One region of the Peribacillus sp. NPDC097264 genome, then DNA from elsewhere that is predicted to be linked to it. Evidence: a T-box and tRNA genes for the amino acid it is inferred to sense, from the RefSeq annotation. Region 1 holds a T-box; the other holds one or more tRNA genes.

Evidence for each region. The T-box of region 1 lies ahead of alaS (alanine--tRNA ligase). A T-box ahead of a tRNA ligase gene usually reads a tRNA of that ligase, here a tRNA-Ala.
Region 2: it has a tRNA-Ala gene. The T-box ahead of alaS (alanine--tRNA ligase) is inferred to sense a tRNA for this amino acid. The anticodon was not compared.

The regions. Positions count from the first base shown of each region.
Region 1 is NZ_JBNNSR010000003.1:71,996-92,542, reverse strand. It holds gene mnmA (tRNA 2-thiouridine(34) synthase MnmA) at 1-648, shown strand, start outside; gene ACQKL0_RS05765 (tetratricopeptide repeat protein) at 792-1,457, shown strand; gene recD2 (SF1B family DNA helicase RecD2) at 1,497-3,923, shown strand; gene ACQKL0_RS05755 (LemA family protein) at 4,035-4,601, shown strand; gene ACQKL0_RS05750 (TPM domain-containing protein) at 4,601-5,368, shown strand; gene ACQKL0_RS05745 (PRC-barrel domain-containing protein) at 5,917-6,378, shown strand; gene ACQKL0_RS05740 (hypothetical protein) at 6,368-6,586, shown strand; gene ACQKL0_RS05735 (AI-2E family transporter) at 6,801-7,877, shown strand; T-box leader at 7,907-8,124, shown strand; gene alaS (alanine--tRNA ligase) at 8,185-10,821, shown strand; gene ACQKL0_RS05725 (IreB family regulatory phosphoprotein) at 10,889-11,158, shown strand; gene ruvX (Holliday junction resolvase RuvX) at 11,158-11,583, shown strand; gene ACQKL0_RS05715 (DUF1292 domain-containing protein) at 11,595-11,891, shown strand; gene ACQKL0_RS05710 (hypothetical protein) at 11,951-12,106, opposite strand; gene mltG (endolytic transglycosylase MltG) at 12,434-13,570, shown strand; gene ACQKL0_RS05700 (O-methyltransferase) at 13,828-14,493, shown strand; gene ACQKL0_RS05695 (peptidase U32 family protein) at 14,480-15,409, shown strand; gene ACQKL0_RS05690 (peptidase U32 family protein) at 15,434-16,705, shown strand; gene udk (uridine kinase) at 16,707-17,345, shown strand; gene greA (transcription elongation factor GreA) at 17,624-18,100, shown strand; gene ACQKL0_RS05675 (peptidoglycan D,D-transpeptidase FtsI family protein) at 18,193-19,944, shown strand; gene ACQKL0_RS05670 (YrrS family protein) at 20,031-20,547, shown strand, end outside.
Region 2 is NZ_JBNNSR010000001.1:803-13,510, forward strand. It holds gene ACQKL0_RS00010 (hypothetical protein) at 1-115, shown strand, start outside; gene ACQKL0_RS00015 (DMT family transporter) at 161-1,042, opposite strand; gene ACQKL0_RS00020 (MgtC/SapB family protein) at 1,179-1,886, shown strand; tRNA gene ACQKL0_RS00025 (tRNA-Ala) at 2,005-2,077, shown strand; gene map (type I methionyl aminopeptidase) at 2,434-3,174, shown strand; gene ACQKL0_RS00035 (hypothetical protein) at 3,302-3,478, opposite strand; gene ACQKL0_RS00040 (alanine/glycine:cation symporter family protein) at 3,788-5,242, opposite strand; gene ACQKL0_RS00045 (glycerol-3-phosphate dehydrogenase/oxidase) at 5,427-7,079, opposite strand; gene glpK (glycerol kinase GlpK) at 7,323-8,813, opposite strand; gene ACQKL0_RS00055 (MIP/aquaporin family protein) at 8,839-9,663, opposite strand; gene ACQKL0_RS00060 (glycerol-3-phosphate responsive antiterminator) at 9,871-10,416, opposite strand; gene ACQKL0_RS00065 (hypothetical protein) at 10,606-11,052, opposite strand; gene ACQKL0_RS00070 (hypothetical protein) at 11,351-12,388, shown strand; gene ACQKL0_RS00075 (hypothetical protein) at 12,450-12,584, opposite strand; gene ACQKL0_RS00080 (PTS transporter subunit IIC) at 12,596-12,708, opposite strand, start outside.

The DNA.
Region 1 (20,547 bases):
AACCAGTTAACGCAAACGCAGCTGGAAAAAGTCATGTTCCCTCTTGGACATATCGATAAGAAGGAAGTCCGTGAAATTGCGAAGGAAGCGGGTCTTGCGACGGCAACGAAGAAAGACTCAACCGGTATTTGCTTTATCGGGGAACGGGATTTCAAAGGCTTCTTGAGCACATATCTACCGGCACAGCCTGGTCAAATGACCACGATGGACGGAAAGGTCATGGGTACACATGATGGCTTGATGTATTATACAATCGGTCAGCGCCACGGCCTTGGTATCGGTGGAAGCGGCGAACCTTGGTTCGTAGCGGGTAAAGACTTGAAACGCAATGTTTTATATGTGTGCCAAGGCTTTAACAATGATGTGCTTTACTCTGATTCACTGAAAGCCGTGAAGATGAGCTGGGTTGCCGAACACATGCCAGCCACTGAATTTACGTGTACGGCTAAATTCCGGTACCGCCAAGTGGATAGCGGCGTTTCGGTGAAAGTCCTGGAAAACGGGGATGTCGAAGTCGTATTTGACGAGCCGGTCCGGGCAATTACGCCAGGGCAATCCGTCGTATTCTATGACGGTGAAGTATGCCTAGGCGGCGGTACGATTGATGAAGTGTTTAAAAAAGGTGAAAAACTGACCTACGTAGGGTAAAATAAGCATGTCCCCAGCTGTATTTGCGGTTGGGGATTTTGTTTGCATTGTAGAAAGACCTAAAATGGTCTCAATGATATACATAAAAAAATGTGATAGCATATGCTATATACTTTTCAATAAAAAATGGAGCGTGAATTAGGATGGATAAGAATCAACAAGGTATTGAGTTTATGCAGCAAGGAAAATATGAGGAAGCGGCGAAGGTTTTTAATGAGGCAATTGAGGAAAACCCGACTGAGCCAGTTGCTTACATAAACTTTGGAAATGTGCTGACTGCGGTTGGCGAGACGGATAAAGCCGTTAAGTTCTATAAAAAGGCAATCGAACTCGATGAAAATGCAGCGGCTGCTTATTATTCATTAGGGAACTTATATTACGAAGTGGATTCAAAGTTGGTTGAAGCGAAGGATATGTTTGAAAAGGCAATCCGTTTGGGACTTGATAACAGTGATGCTTACTTTATGCTTGGACTGACATTGATGGCGTTGGACCAGCCGAAATTGGCGATGCCTTATCTGCAAAGAACGGTGGAATTGAGTCCCGAAGATGTGGATGCGAGGTTCCAATTTGCGCTTTGCCTGGCCAATGCGGAATTATATGATGAGTTAATCAAACAGTTGAATATTGTGGTGGAACAAGACCCTGGTCATGCGGATGCCTATTATAATCTAGGTGTGGCATATGCAGGGCATAAGGAAGATTCCAAGGCTGCCATCGGTTATTTTGAAAAGGCACTGGAAGCACAGCCAGATCATATGCTAGCGGCCCATGGTAAGAAGCTGATGGAAGAAATGGCTGCTGAATAAATAGAATGGAAAAAAGCATGGGAAGGGTGGGGAGAAGCGTTGGCTCAGCAGGATTCGATGGATTTGTTTTCTGAAGAGAAGATGTTTATGAAAGGCCGCCATTTGGTGACGATTTTTCATAACGAAGATAATATGTATTCGGTTGTCAGAATCCGTTTGGATGAAACAAATTTGAATTATGATGAGAAGGAAGCGGTCGTTACCGGGTATTTTCCGAGGATGCATGAGGACGAGGTGTATATATTCTATGGGGCCCTGAAGGAGCATCCCAGGTTTGGCCTTCAATTCCATGTGGAACAATTCCGGAAAGACCTTCCCCGATCCAAGGAAGGCGTCGTCAGTTATTTATCCGGTGAACTATTCAAGGGCATCGGGAAAAAGACGGCCGAGAGCATTGTTGAAAAGCTGGGGGAGAATGCCATTTCCAAAATTCTGGCCCAGCCATCCATTCTTGATGATATTCCGAAGCTGACAGGTGAAAAAGCGAAGAGCCTTTACGATACATTGGTCGAGCACCAGGGCCTCGAGCAGGTGATGATTGCCCTGAATCAATATGGCTTTGGTCCACAGTTATCGATGAAGATTTATCAAACGTATAAACAGGATACCGTCACGATGCTTCAGGGGAATCCCTACAAACTTGTGGAGGATATAGAAGGGATCGGTTTTGGACGTGCCGATGAGCTTGGCCACCAGCTAGGCATTTCAGGCAGCCATCCCGATCGCATCAAGGCTGCCTGCTTATATACGCTTGAATCTCAATGCTTACAGGATGGAAACATCTACATAGAGGCCGAGCAGTTATTAGAAGCCGTCAAACGGTTGCTAGAGGAAAATAAGCGGGACCGAATAGAGTTTACGAATATTTCCTCGGAAATAATCGAATTGACCGAGCAGGGCAAAATTATTGTTGAAGACCAACGAATTTACTTGCCGTCCCTCTACTTTTCGGAGAAGGGAATCGTAGCGAACATAAAGCGCCTGCTAGCCCAAACGGAGTATGAAGACCAGTTTCCGGAATCGGAATTCCTACTTGCGCTTGGTAAGCTGGAAGAACGGCTCAATGTGTCCTATGCTCCTGCTCAAAAAGAAGCGATCCAAACGGCCCTCCAATCGCCAATGTTGATTTTGACGGGTGGTCCAGGTACGGGGAAGACGACTGTCATTAAAGGAATCGTCGAGTTGTATGCGGAACTTCATGGGGTTTCGATGGACATCCACGATTATAAAAAAGAAGGGGCAGATCCTTTTCCATTCGTCCTTGCAGCCCCTACAGGTCGAGCGGCAAAACGGATGGCAGAGTCCACTGGACTTCCGGCGGTGACCATTCATCGATTGCTTGGATGGAACGGAAGCGAGGGTTTTGCTCATGATGAAGATAATCCACTCGAAGGACGAATTGTCATCATTGATGAAGTGTCCATGGTGGATACGTGGCTTGCTCAGAAGTTATTTAAAGCGTTGCCGGAAAATGTCCAGCTGATTTTGGTGGGCGATGAAGATCAGCTTCCATCGGTGGGACCAGGTCAAGTGCTCAAGGATCTGCTCGGGTCAAAGTGTGTGCCCACTGTCAGTCTTGAACATATTTACCGTCAGGCAGATGGTTCATCTATCATTGAACTCGCTCATGATATTAAAAAAGGCCGGCTTCCTGACGATGTGACGAAGCAGCAGGCGGATCGCTCGTTCATTCGTTGTCAGACCGGACAAATCGCTCAGGTGATCGAGAAAGTCGTCGCGAATGCCAGGACGAAGGGTTTCACGGCCAAGGATATTCAGGTGCTGGCACCGATGTACCGGGGGCCTGCAGGAATTGACGCTTTGAATAAGATGCTGCAAGAAGTATTCAATAGCAATAAGGATGAAAAGCGTCGCGAAATCAAATTCGGTGATGTCGTCTACCGGACGGGTGACAAGGTTCTCCAGCTGGTGAATCAGCCGGAGGAGGGCGTCTTCAATGGAGATATGGGTGAAATCGTCTCGATTCTGTTCGCGAAGGAAAATACGGATCATGTAGATAAGGTGATCATCTCGTTTGAAGGCATTGAAGTGACCTACACGAAGCAGGACCTGAACCAGATTACGCACGCGTATTGCTGCTCAATCCATAAATCACAGGGAAGCGAATTTCCGATCGTGATTTTACCTGTCGTGAAAAGTTACTACCGGATGCTACGCCGGAACTTATTGTATACAGCGATAACGCGAAGCAAAAGTTTCCTGATTCTGTGCGGTGAAGAAGATGCTTTCCGCCTGGGTATCGAGCGCAACGATGAAATGCGCAGGAAAACGACCTTACTTGAAAAGCTCCGGGAAACCTTGGATGGGGATTTCCTTACGAAGGAAGTTGCCGGTCCGGATGATAAGGCAGGAGTGCCGGAACATGAGGAAAGCTATCTTGATGTACTCCTGCATGCTGATCCGATGATTGGTATGGGTAATGTTACACCCTATGATTTTATGTAGCCGAAGATTAAATCTTCGGCTTTTTGTCTAGATTTAGTTTATAACTCATAGTTTTAGTGGAATAAATATAGAATGTAATTATACTTAGAATCAAAATAAGGGGGAAACAGTATGAAAAAGGGTTGGTTAATCGGACTAGTAGTCGTGGTCCTGCTTATCATTTTTGGCGCGACTTCCTATAACAGCCTCGTCAGCAGCAGTGAAGATGTGGACAATAAGTGGTCACAGGTGGATAACCAATTAAAACGAAGGGCGGATTTAATCCCGAACCTTGTGGAAACGGTAAAAGGTTATGCTTCACATGAAACGGAGGCCATTAAAGCGGTCAGTGATGCCCGTGCGAAGTTAGCCGGTGCCAATACTACCGAGGATGCAATCGGTGCTGATCAAGAACTGAGCGGGGCCTTGAGCCGTCTCTTGGTGGTAGTGGAGAAGTATCCAAATCTTAAGGCTAATGAGAACTTCAAAAGTCTTATGGATAGCTTGGAAGGAACGGAGAACCGCTTGACTGTGGCGAGAAAAGATTATAACGACCAGGTCACCTCGTATAACAAGGAAATTAAACGTTTTCCAAAGAACATGATGGCAGGTGCATTTGGCTTTGATACGAGACCGTATTATGAAGTGAGTGAACAAGACAAAGAAACACCAAAGGTTGATTTCGGGAGCGATAAGTAATGAAAAAACTTGCTGTGTTTGCGCTCCTTTTCCTTTTCACTTTCAACTTTGCAAACGTAGTCGCAGCAGAACCGAATATCCCAAAACCAGTAGGTGACATCTATGTCCAGGACTTTGCCGGCGTATTGAATGATCAGGAAAAGGCCGAGTTAATTGAGTTGGGAAAAAGGTTGGAGGATGCCAGCAAAGCACAGGTGGCTGTGTTGACCGTCGATTCCATGGAAGGCTCTGAAATCGAAGAATATTCTGTTGAGGCTTTAAGGTCATTCAAACTCGGCGATGCGGATTTGAACAATGGAGTCCTTATTGTCCTCGCCCTCGAGGAAAAGAAAATTCGGATTGAAGTGGGGTACGGATTGGAAGGGGCCATTACGGATATCCAATCTGGACAGATATTGGACAATGTGGCCATTCCGCATTTGAAGGCGAATCAATACAATCTTGCTCTGACTGAAACATATAAGGCCGTCTATAATGAGGTTTTACAAGAGTACAATCTAGGGGAAGACTTTTATCAAGATTATGCCGTTCAACCGGAAGAAAACACTCAGCTATCGGGCATTCAGATTTTCCTCCTCATCATCGTAGCGATCATTGTGGTCTTTTTGGATGCTAAACTTTTCAAAGGATTTTTCCTTCAAACCTTACTCAATATCCTCTTGATGTTCATCAGTCGCGGAGGCGGAGGGGGCGGCCGTGGCGGTGGCGGTCCTCGAGGCGGAGGCGGAGGAAGCTCGGGAGGCGGAGGTTCCAGCAGGGGTTGGTAGAAAGGCAGGACCGGGAAACCGGTCTTCAGAGTGTAGACAAAAGGGGGTCGGAATTATTAAGTTCCGCTCCCCTTTTGAAATTCCTTTCGAATCTTCGCCTAAACTTGCCATGTCCAATTGGGCATCTTCCATACATTCAGGGCAGCCTCCATTTTAAGAACCAAATGTTCGATGCCACCAGTTGATTTTCCCGTTATCATATCAAGTCGATCTCGCTGAATAGATTCGTATTTAGAAAAAGTTAAAACAAAGTTGATTGGAACGGAAGGTACGAGACTCCTGCGGGAAAAGCGTGTCTACGGGAGACCCCGCAGGCGAAAGCCGAGGAGGCTCGCGGACCGCCCGCGGAAAGCGAGTACCTGGAGTGGAAATCAACGTCCACATTGTACAAGCCATAAAAAAGTATAGACAAACTCGATTTTTATAGAGTTTATCTACATTCTGAGGATCGGGAAACCGTTTTTTTTTGCTGAAAAAAGGAATGGAAAACCTTTCAGTACATCTAATGGAGGGGAGGAAGAAATACTAAAAATGTTCGGAGGGGCGGGATGACTTTGCGGACGTTTTCTGTATTGAAGGGGTTGCCGGTCTTTACTGCCCAGGGTGAGAAAATCGGGATGGTTCACGATTTATCACTATCAGATGCTGGGCTGGTGAACGGTCTGGTCATCCATCGGCAAGCATTATTCAAGAAGGAGCTTCTTCTGGCACTGGAAGATATCTTTTCCTTTGGTCCCGATGGGGTCGTCCTGCAGCAGGATATGACACCAAAGAAAATGATGGACGATTCCATCTGGTTTTCAAAGGATGAGGTAGTGGGTCGTATGCTTCTTTCAGAAATGGGCGACGAGCTAGGCTTACTGCAGGACGTATATTTTCTGGAAAAAATGGGCACGATTATAGCGTATGAAACAACGGATGGTTTTTTCTCGGAATCGACAGTGATTGAGTCAAAACAACCACCTACTTTAGGGAAGGATGCCATCATTGTTTCAGTTTATGAACAGTGAGGTGTCCATTTTGGAAATACAATGTCCGAATTGTCGCAGTAAGGATGTCGGGAAAATTGGCGTAAACCAATTTTATTGTTGGAATTGTTTTATAGAAATGACCATTTCTGAAGGTTTGATCAACACGCATCAGGTCGAAGAAGATGGAAGCTTAAGTTCTTTGGATGATTTGTTCGAGGAAAATGACCGCCGCTTCAAATGTAATTAACGGAAGAGGTGCATGTTATGGCTAGACGATTCATGAACATGATGAATTCTAAAACGATAAACAAAAAAATGAAGAGAATTCGAAAGAAAATAAAATCGATGCTCTAACCCATTTAAAAAGCGATGTAATCATATTGATTGCATCGCTTTTCTAGTAAACGGGTATGAAAAAACCTTCCCCTTCGAATAATAAGTGGGCTAGGGAGGTGGGTAAGGTGAGTATTCGCATGAAATGGTTTTATCGACTCGGTTTTTTGTTGCTCTTATTTTTCATCATCTATATTTTTATGAAACTGAAGCCTATGTGGGGGCCCGTTGTTACGGTGGTTTTAACAGTCCTACTGCCATTTTTCATCGGAGCGTTCATTAGTTACTTGCTGCATCCGGTCGTGGAATTCCTGAATAAAAAAGGGATGCGCCGTTGGCTATCGATTGTGATTATTTATTTGGTTTTTTTCGGAGGGATCGGATTTGCGGTATATAAGGGAATTCCCATAATGACCAGTCAAGTACGGGAACTTTCGGAGAGTGTACCGGAACTGGTTGAACAATATCGGAGCAGGGTGGAAAAGCTTAATCATCAAACCGCAGACTGGCCGTTCGGGATCCACGAACGATTCGAGGAAGGCGTTGTCCTTTTTGAAAATTGGTTAAGTGAAATGCCGGAAAAGCTGATGGACTTCGCCTTGAAACTATTCGATTTCGTACTTTTAATTGGCATCATCCCATTCATCGCTTTTTATATCCTGAAAGATTTTGCTTCTTTAAAAAGGATGGCCTGGTACATGACGCCGAAAAGGTGGCGCAAGCAGGGCCGTGCCTTTGTCCAAGATGTCGATGCTTCTCTTGGGGGATATATCCGGGGACAGATTATCGTATGTGCTGCGATCGGCGTGATTTCATCCTTGCTGTTTTGGATCACCGGGATGGAATATCCTTTATTATTGGGTGCAATCATCGGGATAACGAACGTAATCCCTTATTTTGGTCCCATCATCGGGGCCATTCCAGCGGTCATCATAGCCGCTACCATTTCTGTCAAAATGGTGATCATCGTCGTTGTCATCGTGGCCATCCTGCAATTTCTTGAAGGGAATATTTTGTCGCCACTCATTGTCGGGAAAAGCCTTCATATGCACCCACTTTTCATCATGTTTGCCCTCCTGGCTGGTGGTGAGGTAGGCGGAATTATTGGAATGGTGCTTGCGATCCCGATTTTGGCCATTTTGAAAGTTTTCGTGCAGCATGCCAGGGTTCATTTCAGAAAGGAGCCGCCGCTTATTGACAAATAAAACTCTTGTGAATATAATCCAATACATAAGATAATTCGTTGAAGGACGAAGTATGCTGAAGACCATCTAAAAGAGAGGCATCCCCTTAGGCTGAAAGGGATGGCGAGGTGAAGAGCAGCAGAAAGCTAGTCCGGAGAGCAGTTAATACCTGCCGTCTTGCCGCGTTAAGGCATTTATGAAGGTGATGGACAAGGTGTTTTTGTGTCCATAATCAGGGTGGTACCGCGAGTTGACTCTCGTCCCTGTTTTTGGGATGGGAGTTTTTGTCGTGCGCAAAATTACATATTTTTTAGAGGAGGATATATAGATGAAGTATTTAACTGGTGCTCAAATCCGCCAAATGTATTTAGATTTCTTTAGTGAAAAAGGTCATAATATCGAACCAAGCGCGTCATTGGTTCCGCATGAAGATCCATCATTGCTTTGGATCAATTCCGGGGTAGCCACATTGAAAAAATATTTTGATGGACGGGTGATTCCTGAAAATCCAAGAATTACGAATGCTCAAAAAGCAATCCGTACAAATGATATCGAGAACGTGGGGAAAACAGCACGCCATCATACATTCTTTGAAATGCTTGGTAACTTCTCCATTGGTGAGTACTTTAAAGAAGAAGCGATCACATGGGCTTGGGAATTCCTGACCGACGAAAAGTGGATTGGTTTCGATAAAGAAAAGTTAGCCGTAACGATCCATCCGGAAGATGAAGAAGCATTCGAGATTTGGAACAAGAAAATCGGCATTCCTGCTGAACGAATCATTCGTCTGGAAGAAAACTTCTGGGATATCGGTGAAGGTCCGAGTGGCCCGAATACGGAGATTTTCTATGATCGTGGACCTGAATATGGAGATGACCCGAATGACCCAGAATTATTCCCAGGTGGCGAAAATGAACGTCATTTAGAAGTCTGGAACCTTGTTTTCTCTCAATTCAACCATAATCCGGACGGTTCTTACACACCGCTTCCAAAGAAAAATATAGATACAGGCATGGGGCTTGAGCGTATGGCTTCTGTCGTGCAGAATGTAGCAACCAACTACGACACGGACCTCTTCACGCCGATCATTCATGCGGTAGAAGAAATCGCCGATGTGAAATATGGTGTCGATTCCGAGAAAGATGTGGCATTCAAAGTCATCGCCGACCATATCCGGACAGTGGCATTCGCTGTTGGGGATGGGGCACTTCCATCCAATGAAGGAAGAGGTTATGTATTACGCCGTTTACTGCGCAGAGCGGTTCGTTATGCTAAGCAAATCAACATCAACCGTCCATTCATGTTTGAACTTGTGACAGTGGTGGGAGAAATCATGAAGGATTTCTACCCAGAAGTTCTCGACAAGAAGGACTTCATTGCGAAAGTGGTCAAAAATGAAGAAGAACGTTTCCATGAAACGCTTCATGATGGTCTTGCAATCCTTTCTGAAGTCATCAAGAAGGAAAAAGAAAAAGGCAACACAGTCATTCCTGGTAGCGATGCATTCCGTTTGTATGATACATACGGCTTCCCGATTGAGTTGACGGAGGAATATGCGGAAGAAGAAGGCATGACAGTTGACCAAGATGGCTTCGCAAAAGAGATGGAAGCGCAACGCGAACGTGCACGTTCTGCTCGCCAAGATGTAGACTCCATGCAAATCCAAGGTGGAATATTAGGTGAGATTAAAGTCGAAAGTGAATTTGTCGGATATGAACAAGCTTCAATTGAAGCGAAAATCGTAGCCATCGTGAAAAATGGTGAGCTTACGACGGAAGCACATGAAGGCGAAGATGTACAGGTAATCCTGGATAAAACGCCATTCTATGCGGAAAGCGGCGGGCAGATTGCCGATAAAGGAACGCTTGTGAGTGAATTGGTGAAAGTGGATGTCCTTGATGTGCAAAAAGCACCGAATGGCCAAAACCTACACCGTGTCACGGTTACGGCGGGTACATTAACAACTGATGCAACAGTCATGGCAGCGGTCAATCAAGAAAACCGTATCCAGATTACGAAAAACCACACGGCTACACATCTTCTACACCAAGCTTTGAAGGATGTCTTAGGAACGCATGTCAATCAAGCCGGATCGCTTGTACAAGCGGAGCGCCTTCGTTTTGACTTCTCACACTTCGGTCAGATTACGGCAGAAGAAATTGAACAAATCGAAACGATTGTAAACGAAAAAATTTGGCAAAGCTTACAAGTGAATACGGAATATAAAAATATCGAAGAAGCAAAAGCGATGGGTGCGATGGCCCTATTCGGTGAGAAATATGGCAAGATTGTCCGTGTCGTTCAAATAGGCGACTATAGCCTTGAGCTATGTGGTGGTGTCCATGTACCGAATACAGCAGTGATCGGCTTATTCAAAATTGTTTCTGAAAGTGGCATCGGGGCGGGTACACGCCGGATTGAAGCCGTTACAGGAGCGGGAGCCTACAACTTGATGGCTGAACAGATTCATGTATTGAAGGATGCAGCGTCTAAATTGAAAACGAATATGAAGGATGTTCCTGCAAGAATCGAAACCATTTTGGCGGATGCTAAAGAACTTCAACGTGAGAACGACAGCCTTGCTGCTAAATTAAGCAATATCGAAGCGGGAAGCCTTGTTTCGAACGTAAAAGAAATCAATGGCGTGAAAGTCCTTGTGGCCAAAGTCCAAGCTACTGACATGAATAATTTACGTGCGATGGCAGATGAGTTAAAACAAAAACTTGATTCAGTCATTATCGTGTTGGGATCGGCTCAAGGAGATAAAGTCAACTTAATAGCCGGCGTTACGAAAGATTACATCGATCGCGGTTTCCATGCAGGTAAATTGATTAAAGAAGTCGCTACACGCTGCGGTGGCGGAGGCGGTGGACGCCCAGATATGGCACAAGCAGGTGGGAAAGACCCAGAAAAATTGGATGCGGCACTTAATTTTGTTGAAGAATGGGTCCTAACGATTTCATAATCAGTGAAAAGTGTTGTACAATGAGGTAATGATGGAATTCTAAGACGCTGAGGAGAGGTGTATGATAATGAGTTCCTTTGATAAAACGATGAAGTTCAATTTCCCTGAAGAACCATTCGAAAGAGATGTTCAGCAAGTCTTGTCAAAAGTGTATGTGGCTCTCCAGGAAAAAGGGTATAATCCGATTAACCAGATTGTCGGTTATTTATTATCAGGTGACCCGGCCTATATCCCGCGCCATATGGATGCTCGCAACTTAATCCGCAAGCTGGAACGCGATGAAATCATTGAAGAATTGGTCAAATCGTATCTTAAGAACCATCGAGAGGAATACTAATGCGCACAATGGGTCTTGATTTAGGTTCAAAAACCATCGGTGTCGCCGTGAGTGACGCGATGGGTTGGACTGCACAAGGATTGGAAACAATCAAAATTAACGAAGCTGGAAACGAATTCGGCTTAAAACGTCTCAAGGAAATCATACAAGAATACGAAGTTTCTAAGATTGTCATTGGTCTCCCGAAAAACATGAACGGAACCATTGGCCCGCGCGGCGAAATCAGTCAAGAATTCGCCAAGCGCTTAGAATGGAAATTCAAGCTGCCAGTGTTTCTCTGGGACGAACGGTTGACAACGATGGCAGCTGAACGTGTCCTTCTCGAGGCGGACGTTAGCCGAAGTAAACGCAAGAAAGTCATTGATAAAATGGCAGCTGTCATGATTCTACAAGGGTTCTTGGACAGACAAACAAATTCAATATGAGGTGAAGATAAATGGAACACGGTGAAAACAATATTACAGTAGTAGATGAGAATGGTAACGAACAGCTTTGTGAGATCTTATTCACATTTGACTCTGAGAAATTCAACAAATCTTACGTACTTTATTACCCAATGTCTGCTGAAGATGACGAGGAAGAAATTGAAATCCACGCTTCATCATTCACACCAAGTGAAGACAGCAAAGATGGTGAGCTTGCTCCAATCGAAACTGAAGAAGAGTGGGATCTAGTCGAGGAAATGTTGAATACATTCCTTGATAATGAAGAAGCAGAAGAAGAAGGAAGATAATTTCTCAAAAACTGGCCTTGTATCCCAAGGCCAGTTTTTTTTAGTATGTCCCCATTCCCTTATCTTTTCTCCACAAACAAGAGAATAAAAGTAGCGACTGGACCTAAAACTAATGATAATAGAAACCAATTTAAACCCGTTCTGTTTTTACCCTGGGCAATTCCGGCATTGATTAATGCTAATGTGCCCCACCTCATGACATAGGAATTATCCATTTTTTCCACACCCTTCCACACTAAAAGGATTTTATCATGAATATCCAAATAGTTGTATGAATTAAAGGAACTGATACAACGAAGTTCGGAAAATTCATTGTATTTACATAGACGGGAACCTATCACTTTATTCCTATAAAATAACCACCTTCTATTGACAAAACTGGCCTTCTTTTGCCATAAATAGAGTAGGAACGAAGGTAGTTATACAAAAAACATGTATTTATTTGTAGGTTTTAGTATAATATTCGAAGCAAAGTTATTCTTAGAGAAAGCATCTTCTAGAAACAATCTGTAGTGGGTGTGCAGTTTGCAGGGGGAATGGAAATGGATGAAAAGGATCAAAAGCTATCTAAAAAACAACATATTCGAATGAAGATGCTAGAACAACAAGGGGAGGCCAAGCTTGTCCGTAAAATTATCATGATTACGATTGCTGCACTTATTTTAATTGTAGGGATAGTCGTGCTTGTGGGATTCTTCTATATTAACTCGGCGATGAAGCCCTTTGATCCAGAGGATGATACGATCAAGACGGTGAAAATACCGATTGGTTCATCCATTAGTGATATTTCGATTTTGCTTGAAGAGCAGGAAATCATCAAAGACGCGCGTGTTTTCAAATATTATATTAAGTTCCGAAATGAATCCGGCTTTCAGGCAGGAGAGTATAAGCTCTCTCCATCGATGCCAATCAAGGATATTGTGACGAGCATCAAAACCGGGAAACTGATGAAAGAGGCCGTCCTTAGGATAACGATTCCGGAAGGCAAGCAGCTAGTCCAAATAGCCGATATTATCGCTGTGAAGACAGATCAAGACTCTAAAGAGATATTTAAGAAATTGAATAATGAGGAATTCGTAAAATCCATGCAAACGAGATTCCCTGAGCTTCTGACATCGGAAATCGATAATGAAAATGTCGTATATCCACTTGAAGGGTACCTGTATCCGGCAACCTATGACTTTTATGAAGAAAAACCATCCATTGAATCCATGGTAGTGGAGATGCTTCAGAAAACGGAGGAAACCCTTCAGCCATTCGAATCACTGATGGAGAAAAAAGAGTATACGGCCCACCAGCTATTGACATTTGCCTCACTCGTTGAAGAAGAAGCAACAGCTCAGGTCGATCGCAAAACCATAGCTTCCGTCTTTTATAATCGACTCAAGGAAGATATGCCATTACAAACGGATCCTACCGTTTTGTATGCAAAAGGCTCACACAAAGACAGGGTCCTATACAAAGACCTTGAGGTGAAATCACCATATAATACGTACAAAAACAAAGGCCTGACTCCAGGTCCGATCGCTAACGCCGGAAAGTCCTCGATTGAAGCGGTCTTAAAGCCTAAGAAGACCGATTACCTTTATTTCTTGGCTACACCTGAAGGAGAAGTTCTATATTCCAAAACACTGGAAGAGCACAATAATAAAAAGGCACAGCATATTACCAATAAATAAATGGCAAGGGCAATAGGGACTAAGGGGAGAGGGATATTACTTTCCCCTTGTTTTTATGATAGAATAGTAAACGTAAAAATTTCAGATCCGATTTTATTGATGACTGTAACTCGGCTTTTGCCGGGTTTTATTTTGAAAAGATAAGGAAACGTAGATAGTCAAGTGATGCTGGTTCTAGTTCGTTTTGTATATGATGCGGAATTTCATTGAGAGCCGGCCAAGACGCTTTCGTTTTTTTTATCATTGGAGGAAATGTCTTGAACGGAAAAATAGACCAATATCTTCACGACTTACTTCCGGAACGTACCGGATTGATTAAGGAGCTAGAGGATTTTGCAAGGGAACATAATGTACCGATCATGGAGCCTGAAGGAATAGAGGTGCTGCTACAGATTTTGAGGCTTCACCAACCGAAGGCCATATTGGAAGTGGGCGCAGCAATCGGATATTCGGCGATTAGAATGGCAGAAACCTTACCGGATGTGCGTATTGTCACGCTGGAACGGAATGAAGCGCGTATTGAACAGGCGAAGGCGAACATAGCCAAGTCTGGTCTTTCGGAGCGAATCACACTCATAGAAGGCGATGCACTAGAAGCAGGGCCTCACGTGAAGGATCATGGCCCGTTCGACATCATCTTTGTGGATGCAGCGAAAGGACAGTACAAGCGTTTCTTTGAGCTGTTCGAACCTTTCCTGAATGAAGCTGGCATAATCATTACTGATAATGTATTATTTAAAGGCTTGGTTGCTGAAAACATCGAAGAGATGGAAATGACGAGACGTAAGCGAGCGCTTATTAGAAAAATAAAAGACTTTAATATCTGGCTGCATGACCATCCTCATTACGATACCGTAATTTTACCGATTGGTGATGGTGTAGCTATTAGTAAACATAGAGGTGACAAACATGAAAAAGCCTGAATTACTGGTGACTCCGATAAATATCGCACATCTAGCTGAACTGATCGAGGCGGGTGCTGATGCATTCGTAATCGGTGAGCAGCGTTATGCGCTTCGTTTAGCGGGGGAGTTCACTCGTGTGGACGTTAAGAAGGCAATTGAAATGGCGCATACTGCAGGTAAAAAAGTATACGTGTCCATGAATGCAATCTTTCATAATGATAAAGTGGACGAGCTTGAAGACTATATAGCTTTCCTACAAGAAGCAGGAGCTGACCGGATTATCTACGGTGACCCCGCAGTCCTGATGGCTGTAAGGGCTGTTGCCCCTGATATGCCATTACATTGGAACACAGAGATGACGGTTACCAACTGGTACACCTGTAATTACTGGGGGAAACGCGGAGCGGTGCGGGCCGTTGCAGCCCGTGAAATCAGCTTGGACGAAATCATCGAAATGAAGGAGCATGCCGAAGTTGAAATTGAAGTTCAAGTTCACGGCATGACATGTATGTTCCAGTCGAAGCGTACGCTACTTGGCAACTATTTCGAATACCAAGGCAAGGCGTTGGAAGTCGGAAACCGAACAGAACAAAAGAATATGTTCCTGCATGATACGGAACGTGAAAATAAATACCCGATATATGAAGATGAAAACGGTACACATATCATGAGTCCGAATGATATGTGCATGATTGATGAACTTCAGGAATTGATGGAAGCGGAAATGGATTCCCTGAAAATCGATGGGGTCCTGAAAACGCCCGAATACATTGTGGCCGTCACAAGATTATACCGTGAGGCGATAGATTTATGTGCGGATGATCCAGATCGCTATGAGGATGTCAAAATGGAATTGTTCGAAAAAATCCAAGCGATTCAACCTGATAACCGTGAGTTAGATACCGGATTCTTCTTTAAAGAATCGGTTTATTAAGTAAGGGAAAGAGGAGGAATAGCCTTGAATGCTATTGCTGATAAAATTTCCAAGATAGTTGATGGAAAGAGAGTCATTGTAAAAAAACCTGAATTGCTGGCTCCTGCTGGTAATCTGGAAAAACTAAAAATCGCTGTCCATTATGGCGCAGATGCCGTATTCATTGGTGGACAGGAATATGGTCTCCGTTCGAATGCCGGAAACTTCACGTTTGAAGAAATGAAGGAAGGCGTCGAGTTCGCTAAAAAGTATGGTGCGAAAATATATGTGACTACGAATATCTATGCCCATAATGAAAATATCGATGGTCTTGAAGAATATATGGAAGGCCTTCGTGATACGGGGATTCATGGAATTATCGTGGCAGATCCATTGATCATCGAAACGTGTAAGCGTGTGGCTCCGGAAGTAGAAATTCATCTGAGCACGCAACAATCGCTTACGAACTGGAAGGCTGTCCAGTATTGGAAAGAAGAAGGTCTGGAGCGTGTCGTGCTAGCTCGTGAGACGAGTGCTGATGAAATCCGTGAAATGAAGGAAAAAGTCGACATCGAAATTGAAACCTTCATACATGGGGCAATGTGTATTGCCTATTCAGGCCGTTGCACACTTTCCAACCATATGACGGCACGTGACTCCAACCGGGGAGGATGCTGTCAGTCTTGCCGTTGGGATTATGACTTGTACGAATTGAATCAGGATGGGGAGAAAGCGTTATTCGATAAAGAAGATGCACCATTCGCGATGAGTCCGAAAGATTTGAAGTTGATCGAATCCTTGCCAGGCATGATCGAAATTGGGATTGATAGTTTAAAAGTCGAAGGCCGGATGAAATCCATTCACTACATCGCAACGGTAATTAGTGTCTACCGTAAAGTGATTGATGCGTATTGCGCAGATCCGGATCATTACGAGATTCAACCTGAATGGTTGGAAGAGCTTGATAAATGTGCAAACCGTGAGACGGCTTCATCGTTCATGGAGGGGGAAATCCCTGGGTATAAACAACAAATGTTCGGGAATCATACCGTAAAGACTCGCTTTGACTTCGCTGGATTGGTACTTGATTATAATGAGGAAACTCAAATTGCTACCTTACAGCAGCGTAACTTCTTCAAGCCTGGTGATGAAGTGGAATTCTTCGGACCCGAGATTGAGAACTTTACTCAAAAAATCGGCATTATCTGGGATGAAATGGGTAAAGAGTTGGACGCAGCACGTCATCCGCTTCAAATTGTCCGCATTCAAGTAGATAAGCCGGTATATGTGAACAATATGATGCGTAAGGAGAATTAACATGACAAGGAAAAAACCAGTAGTCATCGGAGTTACCGGTGGGTCGGGATCAGGTAAAACAAGTGTAACACGCTCAATTTTTGAATTCTTCAATGGACATTCCATCTTGATGCTCGAACAAGATTATTATTATAAAGATCAAAGCCACTTGCCGTTTGAGGAACGCTTGAAAACGAATTATGATCATCCGTTTGCATTCGATAATGACTTATTGATTGAACACATCAATGCATTATTGAAATATGAAACGATTCAGAAACCGGTTTATGATTACGCGAACCATACGCGGTCAGATGAAATCATAACGGTTGAACCACAAGACGTCATCATTCTTGAAGGAATCTTGGTATTGGAAGACCAACGCCTAAGAGACTTGATGGATATGAAGCTCTATGTGGATACAGATGCAGATTTGCGAATCCTTCGACGTATGACTCGTGATATTAAAGAGCGTGGCCGTTCCTTGGATTCTGTCATCGATCAATATATCAGCGTCGTTCGCCCGATGCATAATCAGTTCATCGAACCGACGAAACGATATGCCGATATCATCATTCCTGAAGGTGGGCAAAACCATGTGGCAATTGACCTCATGGTAACAAAAATACAAACAATCCTTGAACAAAAGTCTTTTTTGTAATAACATAGCATAAATAATGATAGGTGCCATTTTACCTCATATATATAAAAATCCCAATTATTTATAGGGAAAGACTGGACAAATGTTGGAAAACACAATAATCTATTCTTGATACAGAACGAACCGGCTGCTTAATGCAGTCGGTTTATATACTAAGGGACGGTTGTTCCGTAGTGGCATGTGATTATATATATTTTTTTTCGGGTAAGCACTTATAGAGTACATAAACTGGTCACGGCGGGATGTCAGCTGTGAAGAATTTGAAGGAGTGAAGGGTTTTGGCAATTGAAAAAGTATATCCAATGACTAACGAAGGTAAAGCGAAGTTAGAACAGGAACTAGAACATTTAAAGTCGGTTAAACGTAAAGAAGTGGTGGAAAGAATCAAAATCGCCCGTAGTTTTGGCGATCTTTCAGAGAACTCTGAGTATGATTCTGCAAAAGAAGAGCAAGCATTTGTTGAAGGTCGTATCACTACCATCGAAAACATGATTCGTAATGCTAAAATCATTGAAGACAATGATTTGAATACAGATACAGTAACTCTTGGTAAGTCTGTAACATTCATAGAACTTCCAAATGGTGATGAAGAAACGTATTCCATCGTGGGTAGCGTTGAAGCAGATCCATTCGAAGGCAAAATCTCGAATGATTCTCCCATTGCCAAAAGCTTGATTGGGAAAAAAGTTGGCGACAAAGTATCAATCCTAACGCCAGGCGGCGAAATGAGCGTCAAAATCGTTTCTATTAGCTAATAGCGTTTTCCAGGAGGATGTCCATGAGGGCATCCTCTTTTTAGTGTTTAAAAATCCCAACCTCGTCAACAATGGTAACGAGGTGTTTCTATATGAAAAAGAAACGAATGAGGATACTTGCAGTTGTCTTGGCTATGTTCATGCTGATGCTTATTGGCCGAATAGCTTATATCCAACTAGTGTCTACAGAATCCTTTTCCAAGCATGATGTGAATTTAATAGAAGCAAGTGTAAACCAACGCTCGCAAATTTTAAAGATTGACGACGGACGGGGGAAGTTTTACGACCGAAATGGCATTCCACTTGCCCATGAAGAAATCCCGACACTTGTTTTGTTTCCGTTTTTAAATAAGATGAACTGGCCTATAGATCAAGTCGCCTCCATAATCGGCAGGACGGAATGGGAACTGAGACAGTCGATCGCAGAAGCGAAAGATCCCTTTGTTTTTGGTGGGGATGACCCGATCGAGCTAACCTTGGATCAGTCCAAGGCAATCAATGAATTGAAAATCCCTGGCGTATTTGCGGTGAACGAAAAGCTATATCATGATCAAATACCCGCCGCACAATTGATTGGTACAACGAATATATCGGATGCCGAAAAGAAAAAGCGCTACCCGGATATGCAGCTTTCTGCAGATACGAAAATTGGCAATACGGGTTTACAAAGGACATTTGATGAGTTCTTACTTTCCGATGGAGAATCAAAGCTCGTATTTCATGTCGATGCCAGTGGGGGTCCGATGTTTGGCGTGGACGTAAAATACGTGGAACCTGCCAACCCTCTTTACCCTGTCAAAGTGATCACGACCATCGATAAGAGCATTCAAGAAGAAGCAGAGAAGCTCGTGGATGAGCGCGGGATTGAAAAAGGTGGACTTGTGCTGATTGATATTGAAAAAAGCGAAATCGTGGCCATGGTGTCCCGCCCCGCCCTTAATAAAAAGGACCCCAATGGCGAAGGTGCCATCAATACGATGCTCACTCAAAAAACGCCCGGATCCGTTTTTAAAACGGTAACGGCAGCAGCTGTCATTGATTACGAGGCTGCGAGCCCGACTAGAACGTTTGATTGTGATAAAACGATTGAAGGGGAAGCCGATAAACAGAGAGAGCTTGGCAGGCTGAATTTTGAGAATAGCTTTGCCCAGAGCTGTAACAGGACATTTGCCGAATTATCGAAGGAAATCGCCGTAAAGGATCCGGACTTTTTGGATAAATATGCTGAAATGTTGGGGTTGGTTGGCCAATCCGGATGGCAGGGGGATGTTTACCATACGGCCGTCACCCAGTTGTACCATGAACAAAAAGGAAAGGTATGGCATGATGAACAATTGAAAAAGGATCCGAAAATGATTGCCAAGACATCCATTGGTCAACAGGATGTCCAAACCACACCACTTGCCATTGCCAATATGATGGCGACCATTGCAAGAGGAGGGAAGAAAGAACAGGTCAAAGCAGTTTCGAAGGTAGAATTCGACAACGGCACGACAGTAGTCGACTTTCCTACACAAACAATGGCGGGAGATACAGTGAAGCCTTATACGGCGATGAAATTGCAACATCTTTTACGAAAGGTGGTCACGGAAGTGAAAGGGACCGGTGCTTCTCTAAAGAACCTTCCTGTTGAGGTCGCAGGGAAATCGGGGACTGCACAGACTAACATTGAAAAAGGGGAGCTCAATAAATGGTTTGCTGGGTATTTTCCGTATGAAAATCCCAAATATGCACTGGTTACGGTGAATTTTGAAACAAATGAAAGTAGTTCCAGCATGACGCCTCTATTTTCAGATATTGTAAATATTCTATATAGCAAGGACCAGAATATACGCGAGAATTGACGAAAAGTGTAGGAAACCTTCCCCTTCTATCTCCAGCTGAATCATGATAGAATGAGGCTGAAAGTAAAGGTAGGGAGGAATGGACCTTGAGTTCTAGATTCAATCAGAGAGATCAAAAACGAAAATTAAATAAAATTTATAATATCGCGATTACCATCGTATCCATTCTCATTGTCATTGTGGCAGCCACGATTTTCCTTAGTGATGACGATTCCACAGAAAAAGCGACAACCGAGCCGAAACAAACCACTGAAAAACAACAGAAGAAAGCTGAGAAAACAGAGAAAAAAGAAGATGCACCAGGAGTCGAGGAAGAAGAAGCAGATGAAGAAGATTCAGAAGCGACAGATACGACTGAGGAAGATAAGGACAAGGTTGCTGAGCTTGTAGAAGTGGAGGCAAGCGGAGATGGCAATGTCGAGAAGGCTTATACGAGTGAGGGTTGGAAACCGGTTGGTACAGAGCAAGCGGGTGAACATACGACAAGCTTCGAAAAGGGTTCGGTTGACTGGAATGAAATGCGTAAGGCGATTGCCCTTGGAGCTGGTGTGGACGAAGGCAGCATGAAGTTATGGTGGTTACAAAACGGTGGATCTCCGAGTA
Region 2 (12,708 bases), on a different contig from region 1:
AGCCATTAAATTCAGTAAAGAAAAAGGGAAAGTGAACGGCACGACCTTCTTATTCAGCTTTATCTTCGCCTTGATTTTCACCAGGATGACCTATTTATTCTATCCCTATGAATAAAAGCAGTAAGTCGCGTCAGACTTACTGCTTTTATATGAGTCTTTTTCAACCTTCTTTCCCTTCACCTTTTAAAAACGTCGTTAGACCAACCAAGATGATGGTGCCTCCGAGAACTTGAGTCCATAGAATAGGCTCATCGAGAATAAAGTAGGCAAGGACCGTGGCCCCTACCGGCTCCAGAAGTATCGCCATCGAAATGGTTGTAGTACTTAGCCATTTCAATGTCCAGTTGAACAACGAATGTCCTAATAACGTTGGAAAGATGGCAAGGAGAATGAAATAGATCCAATCTTCAACGGCATAGGGCGCGAGTGCCTCGCCTTTAACAAGAACATAGACGAACAAAGTAACCGCACTAATGCTATACACGACAAATGTGTATGTTATAGAAGAGATACGTTTTACAACACTCTGTCCAAACAATAGGTAACCCGTTACTAATGCACATGCGATAAGGGCTAGGACATCTCCCCAAAGTGCCATCCCGCTGATTCTGAAATCTCCCCAGCTGATGACAAAACTTCCGGCTATCGCGATGACGCCACTACCTATCGCTCTCAACGAAAACCTTTCTTTAAAAAAGAAGTAAGCCCCCGCGAAAGCGAATAACGGCTGAAGTGTGACAAGGACTGTCGAACTGGCCACAGATGTGTAATTGAGCGATTCAAACCACAGTATGAAATGAAAGGCTAGAAACACACCAGCGGCAATCGATAACAACCAGTCCTTTTTCCGGATGAGCTTGAGTTCATGCCGGTACTTGATAAGGAAAACAGGAAGCATCAATAGAACGGTAAATAATAATCGATAAAAAGCAATGATTCCCGAAGGCGCAGTTGCTAATTTGACCAAGATCGCCGAAAAAGAAACCGAGGCTACTCCTATAGCTAAAGCCAAATAGGGATTCATTTTTGGTTTGGGCTGCATTCTCTCTCCTCTTTCCCCGAATTCTAGTTTGAAGTTTATTTTACTATGGTAGAATTATAAGGGATAGTTTATTTGAAATGGGCAATATTGAATAGATTATTAATTCTTCTATCTTTTCTGAGGAGATGTGAATGGTATGGAATGGGTGTTCGAACCTCAATCTGAACTGCAGATATTGATAAAGTTAGGGATTTCGGCTCTCCTCGGATTAATCATTGGGTTAGAGAGGGAGATGAAACGGAAACCAGTCGGACTAAAAACAAGTCTGGTCATTTCCATCGTCAGCTGTTTATTAACAATCGTTTCGTTGGAATCAGCTTATAAATTTCCAGGCAGTGACGATGTTAATATCACGATGGACCCTCTTCGTCTTGCGGCCCAAATCGTATCAGGGGTCGGTTTCATCGGTGCAGGGGTCATCCTGCGTCGCGATAATAACAGCATTTCCGGTTTAACGACCGCCGCCATCATATGGGGTGCCGCAGGTATTGGGATTGCGGTCGGGGCAGGATTCTTCCTTGAAGCGATCGCTGGAGTCATCCTGTTAATCATCAGTGTCGAATTGGTGCCGTCCCTTGTCACTTGGCTCGGACCAAGAAAATTGAGACAAAAGGAAATCTTTCTAAAGCTAGAGATCAAGGGTAAAGATGATATTGCTATCGTACTGAAGAAAATTAAAGAAGAGAATATTTACATCAAGGCGCTTCGGATTAAAGATGTCGAAGAAGACCTTCACCTTTTAACACTAAAAGTGTTGGTCGATTATAAAGTCAAGACTTCCGAGGTGTACTATACCGTCTCTAAACTCAGTGAAATATCCAGAGTGGAAATTGAAAATGGCTAATGTACAAAACCCGTTTGAATTCCTTCAAACGGGTTTTTCTTACTCATTTTACAAATTATAAAATTTAATATTGACTTTTCTTCAGATTCCGAATAAAATAATTATTGTACCATAACCCGGGGGCTTAGCTCAGCTGGGAGAGCGTTTGGCTGGCAGCCAAGAGGTCAGGGGTTCGATCCCCCTAGTCTCCATACTTCAAAACCCTTTGCTTTTAAGCAAAGGGTTTTTCTTTGTATCCCTCCCCTTTTCTTCTCAAAAAACTTCCCTTTATAATCGCCTTAACAGTAATTCATGCTTTTTCCCTCTACGTTGGAATAGCTACATTTTACTTACCTTTGCCTCGATACCATTCTCATCTCACATCGGACGATTCAAACCAGCCACTCATCAGTTGTTTTTTCTTGTGTTTCTGATATTTTTAGAAGAGTGAAGGAGCTAACTGTTTTCGGAATAAATTCGTCAGGCACTTTTTCACATTTATTTTAACTAAAGTGGAAATAAGGGTACAATTAATAACTCCTATATAAATAATTAATGAGGTGAAAGAATGATTGCAAAGACTGAAGAAGATTTTAATGGCTTGAAAGAAATCGGCAAAATTATTGCCTCCATTAGAGATGAATTGGTACAAAGATCAATTCCTGGCGTAACGACCAAAGAACTTGATGATATTGCTGGAGAACTGCTAAAGAAGGCAGGTGCCATTTCCGCCCCAAAAGGGGAATATGATTTTCCTGGTTATACTTGCATTAGCATTAACGAAGAAGTGGCGCATGGCATTCCAGGTGAACGGGTTATTCAAGAAGGGGATCTCGTAAATATAGATGTCTCCGCTTCAAAGAATGGTTATTTCGCAGATACAGGAATCTCATTTGTAGTAGGAGAGGGCAATGAAGTCTTAACGAAACTATGCGATGTCGCTAAAAAGGCATTTGATGCAGGTCTCAAGAAAGCAAAACCTGGTGCCAAGAAAAGCAAAATCGGAAAAGCGGTCTTTGAAACCGCGAAACAACATGGATTCACTGTTATCGAAAATCTTACGGGACATGGTGTTGGACGAAAGATCCACGAAGCACCTGCCCATATATGTAATTATTATGATCCTTGGGATAACGAAATACTAAAGGAAGGGATGGTTATCGCATTCGAGCCATTTATTTCAACCTTTGAAGAAGAAGTATTCCAAAAAGAAGATAATTGGACCTATGCCACAGAAAAAAGCTTTGTAGCTCAATTGGAGCATACGATTATCCTTACTAAAAATGGCCCGATTATTGTCACCCTTTAATTCAAGCATAGACGGTAAAGTTTTATATTAAAATAGTAGTACACGGCGGAATGTTCTTTACACTCCGCTTTTATCTCGTCAGGTAGGGAATATTGCGAGAATGATTCGGGGAGTGAAGGCATTTACGCTAACTTCTACTCATCATTTTCTTGATCTTGCGAACAGCGGGTGCTAGAACGGACTCTTGTACTTTTGTAAGGGCTACACCCAACCCAACCATCAGCATCAAGGCGATGATCAATCCTAATACCAAACTCACTATTTCTCCAACTTCTTTAAATACAGCAACCAATACGGCAACCATTCCACTCGCCTCCCTTTACCACCACTTTTTACGAACTTCTCACCAAACTTAAGTGAAGGATTATTTACTTTCCCTTTTCCGTGACATTAACTGAACGAACGATTACCTATAGATAGTCTCATTATAACCAAATGTATAATATTGGTCCATTTACCACCTTTGTGAATATGAAGACACGCCCGACTCAGCTAGTCCGCTATCCATTTCTTTACTCATAATATGTAGTTCCCTTTTTGGTAATGACATCAAAAAAAGCTAGCCCAATCACTCGAGCTAGCTTAATTGAAATACATATATCATTTCATAGGATTATGATATTTTCTCTTCATCCTTCATATATTCATGCTCCCAGAAATCCGCATTTTTAATCCCCAATGCTTTTGGATCAAAAACTGGGTCCACCCCTTGTTTCTTTTGTTTCTCGTAATCCCGTAATGTTATGAGTGCTGGTTTGGCTAGAATCAGAATCGCTATGACATTGAGCCATACCATGATTCCTAACCCCGCATCCCCTAAGGCCCAAGCCACTTCTGCCGTTCGGATCGTTCCATAAAAAGTGGCGGCAAGGATAATGACCTTCAAGGTGTGCATCGCCCATTTACTATTCCGATTTCGCATCAGGTAAGCAATGTTCGTTTCTGCGATATAATAGTAGGCCATGATGGTCGTAAAGGCGAAGAAAAAGAGGGCTATAGCCACGAATCCTGCACCAAACCCAGGAATCACACTATCAATGGCCGCTTGTGTATAGCCTGGACCCGGTTCCACCTCTCCTAAGTTATTCACGATTGATGTCCCATCTTCCGCTTGCGTATTGTACATGCCCGTGAATAAGATCATGAAGGCAGTAGCCGAACAAACGAATAGGGTGTCTATATAAACGGAAAAAGCTTGGACAAGGCCTTGCTTGGCCGGATGGGAAACTTCGGCTGCAGCTGCTGGGTGAGCACCCGTTCCTTGACCAGCCTCATTCGAGTACACGCCGCGTTTCACTCCCCACGCGATGGCCATCCCGATCAACCCACCAAATGCAGAATCCAGACCAAAAGCACTTCTAAATATTAATGATATGACACCGGGTAATTCTGTGATATTCATGAAGACGATGATAACGGATAATAGAATATACCCGAGGGCCATAAACGGAACAATCAGTTGTGCGGCATTGGCGATCCTCTTTACGCCACCGAATATGATGAACCCAAGTAAAAGGACCACGGCAATTCCTGTTATGAACGGCTCAACACCGAAGGCATTTTCCACTCCGGCGGCAATGGAATTGGACTGGACGCCCGGCATAAGAATTGCCATTGCGATAAGTGCCGCGCCTGCGAAAAGGACGGCGAACCATTTCCACCCTATCCCTTTTTCAATATAATAAGCAGGCCCCCCACGATATTGACCGTCTTGCTTCACTTTATAAATCTGGGCTAACGTAGATTCTATGAATGCGCTGGATGCCCCTATGAAAGCAATGGCCCACATCCAAAAAACCGCACCTGGTCCACCGAAGGCGATGGCCGTCGCCACCCCTGCTATATTCCCTGTCCCGACACGTCCTGAAAGGGCAATGGATAAAGCCTGGAATGAAGAAACCCCCGCTTTCGAACTCTTTCCCCGGAACATCAATACAATCATTTCTTTAATATGCCTAACTTGTAGAAAACGCGTCAATATGGAGAATAATAGCCCGACCCCCAATAAGATATAAATGACCGGTGAGCTCCATAACACTCCATTCAAAGCATCTATGAATTCCTTCAAGTAAGTTCCCCCTTTTATCGATTAGAATATTCAAAATTATATAACAATTTATATTTTTCCACAATATGTTATGTTAGTTTTTCTTACATTAAATATAATCTTGTCGTAAAAAGGGGAACCTGTTTGACAGCATAAAAAAGAAACGCCTGCGTTATCCGCTGGCGTTTCTACTTTCATATGGAGGTCACAAGACTGAAGTAGCGCCTTGTATTGCGTGTTCCAGTTCGCTTGTTCTTTTCTTTGTAACTGATTCGTTCCAACCAAAGTATTCAGCCATGTAGTTGGTTACGGCTTCTTTATGCGTTTGAACCAAATCGATATCAAATAGAAGCGTTCCAGTTCTGCGGAAGAAGAAATCTACAGGAGTGGCTGCCATTTCATGGTCCAGTGCATATTGCAATTGTACGAATAACACTTGCGGTAGGCCTGTACGGCTTCCCCCATCCTTTTCATTGATAGCAATATTAAATAACACCGGCGCGTTCGATCCGTACATGGACAGGATCTTTCTGGAATCTTCAACAGAGAGCCCTGCATCTACACCCATTTGAATATGGTTCTTGATGTATTCAGGGAAGTTGTTCGACCCACCTACATCTCCACCTGAAACGCGGATCCGTTTTGTACTATGATCAGCGAACAATTTGTTCAAGTCCTCTGAAAACTTCTTGGCCACTAGGTCTACGGTCGTTTTGGCCATTTTGCGGTACCCGGTCAATTTCCCACCGGCAATCGTGATAAGACCTGAATCGGACACCCATATTTCATCTTTTCGTGAAATTTCAGAAGGGTCCTTGCCTTCTTCCAGAATCAATGGTCTTACACCGGACCAGGTTGACTCAATATCTGCATCCGTAACCTTCACTTCAGGGAACATGAAAGCTATCGCCTTCAAGATATAATCACGGTCTTCTTGCGTTACACCCGGATCTATCGGATCTCCTTCATAAAAGGTATCTGTCGTTCCCACATAAGCTTTACCCGCACGCGGAATGGCAAAGACCATCCGTTTATCCGGCGTATCAAAATAAATGGCCTGTTTCAAAGGGAACTTCGATTGGTCAATGACGATGTGAACACCCTTGGATAGCTTAAGCGTTTTTCCTTTTTTCGAGTTATCTTTTTCACGAATTGAATCGACCCATGGTCCAGCTGCATTGACCACTTTTGCTCCAAGTATTTCGTATTCTTCATCTGAATGTACGTCCCGGACTTTTACTCCAGCAATTTTACCATCTTCATAGACCAATTTTTCTACCTTCGTATAGTTGATGGGAGTCGCCCCTTTATCGACGGCCGCCTTCATGACTTCAATCGTCAGACGCGCATCATCCGTACGGTACTCAACATAATACCCTCCACCTTTAAGCCCGTCTTTCTTGACAAGCGGTTCTTTCTTCAAGGTTTCATCCGCAGTAAGCATTTTTCTCCGTTCACTTCTCTTGACGCCTGCAAGGAAATCATAGACACGGAGACCGATAGATGTGCTGAATTTGCCGAATGTCCCACCTGCATGCATCGGAAGGAGCATCCATTCCGGTGTCGTTACGTGCGGTCCATTTTCAAAAACGATTTCTCTCTCTTTACCTACCTCGGCAACCATCTTCACTTCCAACTGCTTAAGGTAACGCAATCCACCGTGGACAAGCTTGGTTGATCGACTTGATGTACCAGCCGCAAAGTCTTGCATTTCAACTAATGCCACTTTCATGCCGCGTACGGTCGCATCCAATGCTATCCCTGCACCGGTGATTCCTCCACCTATTACAACTAAATCAAATTTCTCTTTTTTTAATTTATCGATTGTTTCTTTTCTATATCTATTTGAAAACCTCATATCTAACTCCTCCTTGGGGTGTTATCTTGTTGGTTCTTCTAATAATCAGCATATACTCTATTATCTTCCCATTCTAGTAAGCCAATAACCATAATCAGGATATAAATATAGAGAAAGAGACCACAAATGCACATCATCGATTTCTCGATAACGCATTCGTGGTCTCTCCTATTCTCCGGCCGAGTTATTAACTTGATTTCAGTATATCATAGTGTTGCCTGTATTTAAAAGACTTTGCTTATTTTATTTAAAAGCCATTGCCGCGTGCACGGCCTTTTTCCAGCCTTCGTATAATTTTTCACTTTCCTTCTCTTCCATGGAAGGCGTGAAAGTCTTGTCTATTACCCACTGCTGGGCGATTTCTTCTTGATCCTTCCAATAGCCAACCGCTAGTCCAGCCAAGTATGCGGCACCCAGCGCTGTCGTTTCATTCAGTGTCGGCCTTTCCACGGGTACCCCTAATAAATCACTTTGGAATTGCATTAAGAAGTCGTTCTTCACTGCCCCGCCATCCACTCGCAATGTCTTCAGCGCAATACCTGAGTCTGCTTCCATCGCATCCAGGACATCCTTCGCTTGGTAAGCAAGGGATTCAAGGGTAGCGCGTATAAAGTGCTCTTTCGTTGTCCCGCGTGTTAGTCCAAATACAGAGCCACGTACATCGCTGTCCCAGTATGGGGTTCCCAGTCCTACGAAGGCTGGCACCACATAGACGCCATCCGTGCTGTCCACTCGTTTTGCATACGCCTCACTATCCTGGGCGTTATTCAGCATCCGCATGCCATCACGTAACCATTGGATTGCAGAACCGGCTACGAATATGCTGCCTTCCAGTGCATATTCAACCTTGCCATTCAATCCCCAGGCAAGCGTCGTCAATAGGCCATGTTCGGAATCGACTGCTTTTTCACCCGTATTCATAAGCATGAAACATCCTGTTCCATACGTATTTTTCGCCATTCCCTGATTAAAGCAAGCTTGGCCGAATAAAGCGGCTTGTTGGTCACCTGCTGCACCGGCAATTGGAATCGATTGCCCGAAGAAATGATATTCGATCGTGTTCGCATACACTTCTGAAGAAGGTCTGACTTCCGGTAACATGGACTTTGGAACATCCAGGATTTCCAGAATCTCTTCATCCCACTTCAATTCATGGATGTTATACATCAACGTTCTTGAAGCATTGGAATAGTCCGTCACATGGGCTTTTCCTCCTGAGAGCTTCCAGATCAACCACGTATCGATCGTTCCAAATAGTAGTTTGCCTTCATCGGCCTTTTGACGTGCACCTTCCACATTATCAAGGATCCATTTCACCTTTGTACCGGAAAAATAAGCATCAATCAATAATCCCGTTTTCTTCCGGAACATATCATTATGACCTTTTTCCTTCAACTCTTCGCAGATGGCACTCGTCTGTCTGGATTGCCATACGATGGCATTATAGATAGGGACTGACGTTTCCTTATCCCATACGACTGTCGTTTCACGCTGGTTCGTTATTCCGATCCCGGCAATTTGTTCAGGCTTTATTCCGGATTCCGATATGACGCTCGCAATGACGGCTAAAACCGACCCCCAAATCTCATTGGCATCATGCTCAACCCAGCCCGGTTTCGGGAAATGCTGTGTAAACTCCCTTTGGGCTACATGGACCAACTCGCCCTTTTCATTGAACAATATTGCCCGTGTGCTTGTTGTTCCTTGATCCAAAGATAAGATGTATTTTTTCATAGTATTTTCCCCCAACCTCTTTAAATTAACTAGCTATATTCTTACTCTCTATTTCATGCGACTGTTTTTTTCCAAATACGTAAGCCACTATCAATAATACTAGGCTTCCTGCAAAAACAGACCAACTTACTATCGTGATTTCACCTAAAAAGAATGCTTTATAAAAGATGGCTCCGAGTCCCCCACCTACTATCGGACCTACGACTGGAATCCATGAATAGCCCCAATTCGAATCTCCTTTACCTGGAATAGGAAGAAGAAAATGTGCAATACGTGGACCCAAGTCACGGGCAGGGTTAATGGCGTATCCTGTTGTCCCACCTAGGGACATCCCGATCACAACGATCAATAAACCGACTGCAAATGGATTTAACCCTTCCGTAAATTCATTGGCCCCTATGAATAGTAAACCAAGAACAAGGATGAATGTACCAATCATTTCGCTTAATAGATTGGAAAAAGTATGTGGGATCGCTGGTGAAGTCGCGAATACACCAAGCTTGGCACCCGGATCGTTCGTACCCTTCCAGTGCGGTAAATAATGCAAGAATACTAATGTCGCACCTAGAATCCCACCAATTAACTGACCTATGATATATCCTGGAACGTCTCCCCAAGGAAACTCCCCGATAAGTGCAAAACCTATGGTGACAGCCGGATTTAAATGGGCACCACTAATGGAACCGACTGCAAAAACACCCATTGTCACAGCTAACCCCCACGCAATCGTCACGACAATCCATCCAGCATCTTTGGCATAAGATCCTTTCAATGAAGATCCCGCCCCGATGCCTGCACCAAAAAGAACCAAAATCATCGTACCTACTACTTCTCCCCAAAATGGTGTCATATTAAAACCTCTTCCCCTCTAGAATAATGACCATAAATCAATAAAAGGAGGCCCACAGCAGAACTATCCCACAAGTAAATGGGAATTTTCCGTTGTGAATCTCCTTATCTCCGTCACATCTATTAACTTGTATTTTAGATTAATATACTAGTTAATGAAAACGCTGTCAAACTATTTATCAAAAAATAGAAAATTGTTTTATATTTTTTATTTAAACATATTCCATAACTCCGTTTTGGAAGTGGTGATCGACGATGCTCCCGCCTCAAGTGCGTTCAGGACCTCATCTGAATTACGGATCAACCCTCCGGCCAAAATCGGCGTTTGCAAATGTTCCTTCACCTCTTTAATCATCCAGGGCATGGCACCTGGCAACACTTCGATATAATCAGGCTTTGTCTTCTTTACCAACTTATAACTTTTCTCCAACGCATGGGAATCTATTAAAAAAATCCGTTGAATCGCGACAACGCCCTTTTGCTTCGCTTTTAAAATCACACTGGACTTTGTCGAAATCAAGCCATAAGGTTGGACCTCCTGGCAAATGAATTCTGTGGCATACTCATCACTTTTGATTCCTTGAATCAAATCTACATGGAAAATCATCTTCTTATTACGTTGCTTGGCCATCAAGCTCACATTTTTCAGCTGTGATATATGTAAATCCAGAAAAACCCCTATCTCATAGGAACTCTCCAAGAACCTCTCGAAATCCTTCATGCTTGCCGAAGCAGGCAGTATCTTCTGATCCATCATATCCTCCTCCTATGCTAACAATCCCATCATAATCAGAACCTGCCGTAAAAACAATAGGTCCCACCATCATTCCATAAGGACGCTCGCATTTATCCAAATTCCACGAGAAAAGAATGCGTGTACCCTAAGCATACAAAAAACCTAAATAAAGAGCCATTATTTAGGCCTTTTGTTGTTTTTTGATAGTCAAAGAGCCAATTTGATATTCATGGCACCCTCAACCAGCTCAAATGACTTAATCTGCCCGACCGGTACCTTTTTCACCATATCCCATGCGTTAAAATCAATTTTGATCATCCGATTATGATATTCAAAGAATGGTGGTTTATTAAACAGTTTATGGTTGATGAAATTAACATTAACCGGTTTCATCCCAACAAGCTGAAACAGAATCGTTCTTTTTTCGATTTGCACCGGTTTCAAGGTGACGGTGAAGGCAACCTTTTTCTTCAACATCATTTTCTTCACCTCTGTAGTCCCGCGCAGCACGATATACTCTGGTGAAATATGCACAACAATGTCTTCTTCGCCTGACTTCTTTTCTATTAAACTTGCCATCATCTTTGCCGTAATGGGGATTGAAACCCCCTCCGTTGTAGCCTTATTTATTATATCCTTGAATTTATCAAACATGGTTTCCCTCCCTTGCCCTATGCAAAAACTCCGTTGAATCATCTTATTCCGAATTGGGTAATTGCGGAACGACCCATTACCGCCCCTTCACTCCCTCTTACCATATTTTATCAGTATCTGTTCTGTTCTAACAGTTGACCACCTTTAAATAAAAAAATGCCACTCGGGATGACAGATGAATGACCGCTCAAACAAAATAATTTAAATTTTGTATTCGTCTTGCAAAACCACCCACAGCGTTCAAATTCTGGTAAAATTAATTCGCACTAAAATACCGTACGATAGAATAGGAGATTACATGATAAAAAAAGGCCTTTCACTAACCGTTATCCTCCTCTGCTTATTCGTCCTTGCTTCATGTTCAAATGATAGCCATCAGGATGCTATGGATAAGGGAATCGAATATCTAGGAAAACGGGATTATCATCAGGCAGCCATCCAATTCGAATTAGCCTTAAAGGAGAAAGAAGGAGATGAGGATGCCTCCGCTTATTTGGATCAGGCAAATCATATGGATACTGCAGTCACTGCATATGAAGAAAAAGAATTTGATACTTCCCTTGAATCTCTAAATGCCGTCATTACGAATAAAAGTACATTGAACACGTTGCAGACCGAAGCTAAAAAACTAAAAGAACAAGTCCTTGCTGATCAGGAAACAACCTCTTCGTTTGAAGACACGATGAAGCTGGTGAAAGAACTGATAGCAAAAGAAAATTACAGTTTAGCACAAAAGAAATTACGACTTTTAGAAAAAAGCTTGGAGTCGGATGAATTGCTATCAAGCTATCAATCCGAGTTGACTAAACTTACGGAACAAGTCGATCTTGCCCTGAAAGACCAGGAAGAAACGCAACCAGAAGAAAAGAAAGTAAAGAAAACTGAAGATAAGAAAACCGTAGAAAAAGCCGACGGTCAAAAAACTGCGTACCAACTATATCAAAATGGCCGTTATGGGTTCTCCATGTACTATCCCAAAGGCTTAAATATGGACACCCCACCAACCAATGGTGATGGAGCCAGGTTCTATAATGAGGAATTTGAAATTACCGCCTTTGCTAGCCATACGAATGTAATCAACGATGAAGAAACGATTGAAATGTATTATGAAGATGCTTTGAAAAATATCACAGAAGAAATCGCCTATCAGCGACTTACAGACGATTGGTATGTCATTTCCTACGAAGAAAATGGGAACGTTATCTATAAGAAATACTACTTTAATGATCAGGTCGGCACTACCTTTATCATTACCTATCCCGCTAGCGAACAGGAAAAGTACGGTCCAATCACCTCTCATATCGCAGAGACCTTCACCCCATCCACCAACTCATGACGGGGTGAGAATGATGCCACAAACCGTCCAGATACGCTTCGGTTTGTGGCTCTTTCTATTGTCAACAACCGATGTCCTTACCTGTAAAGAAGGTAAGTGGATTCGCAGCTGTTAGATCTAAACGTACATTCCCTTTGAAAATAGCCGCACCATCAAAAGAAGCAGCCAGGTCCCTTTGCCTGGCTGCTTCTTTCATTTACCCTCGTATTATTCAAAATGCAAGGTATAGTCGTCTGCTTTAATCCATTTTAATTTCTTTGAGAAAACGTAGATTAGTACAAGGTTCAACACAACCGGAAGAATGAAGAAAATGATGACCA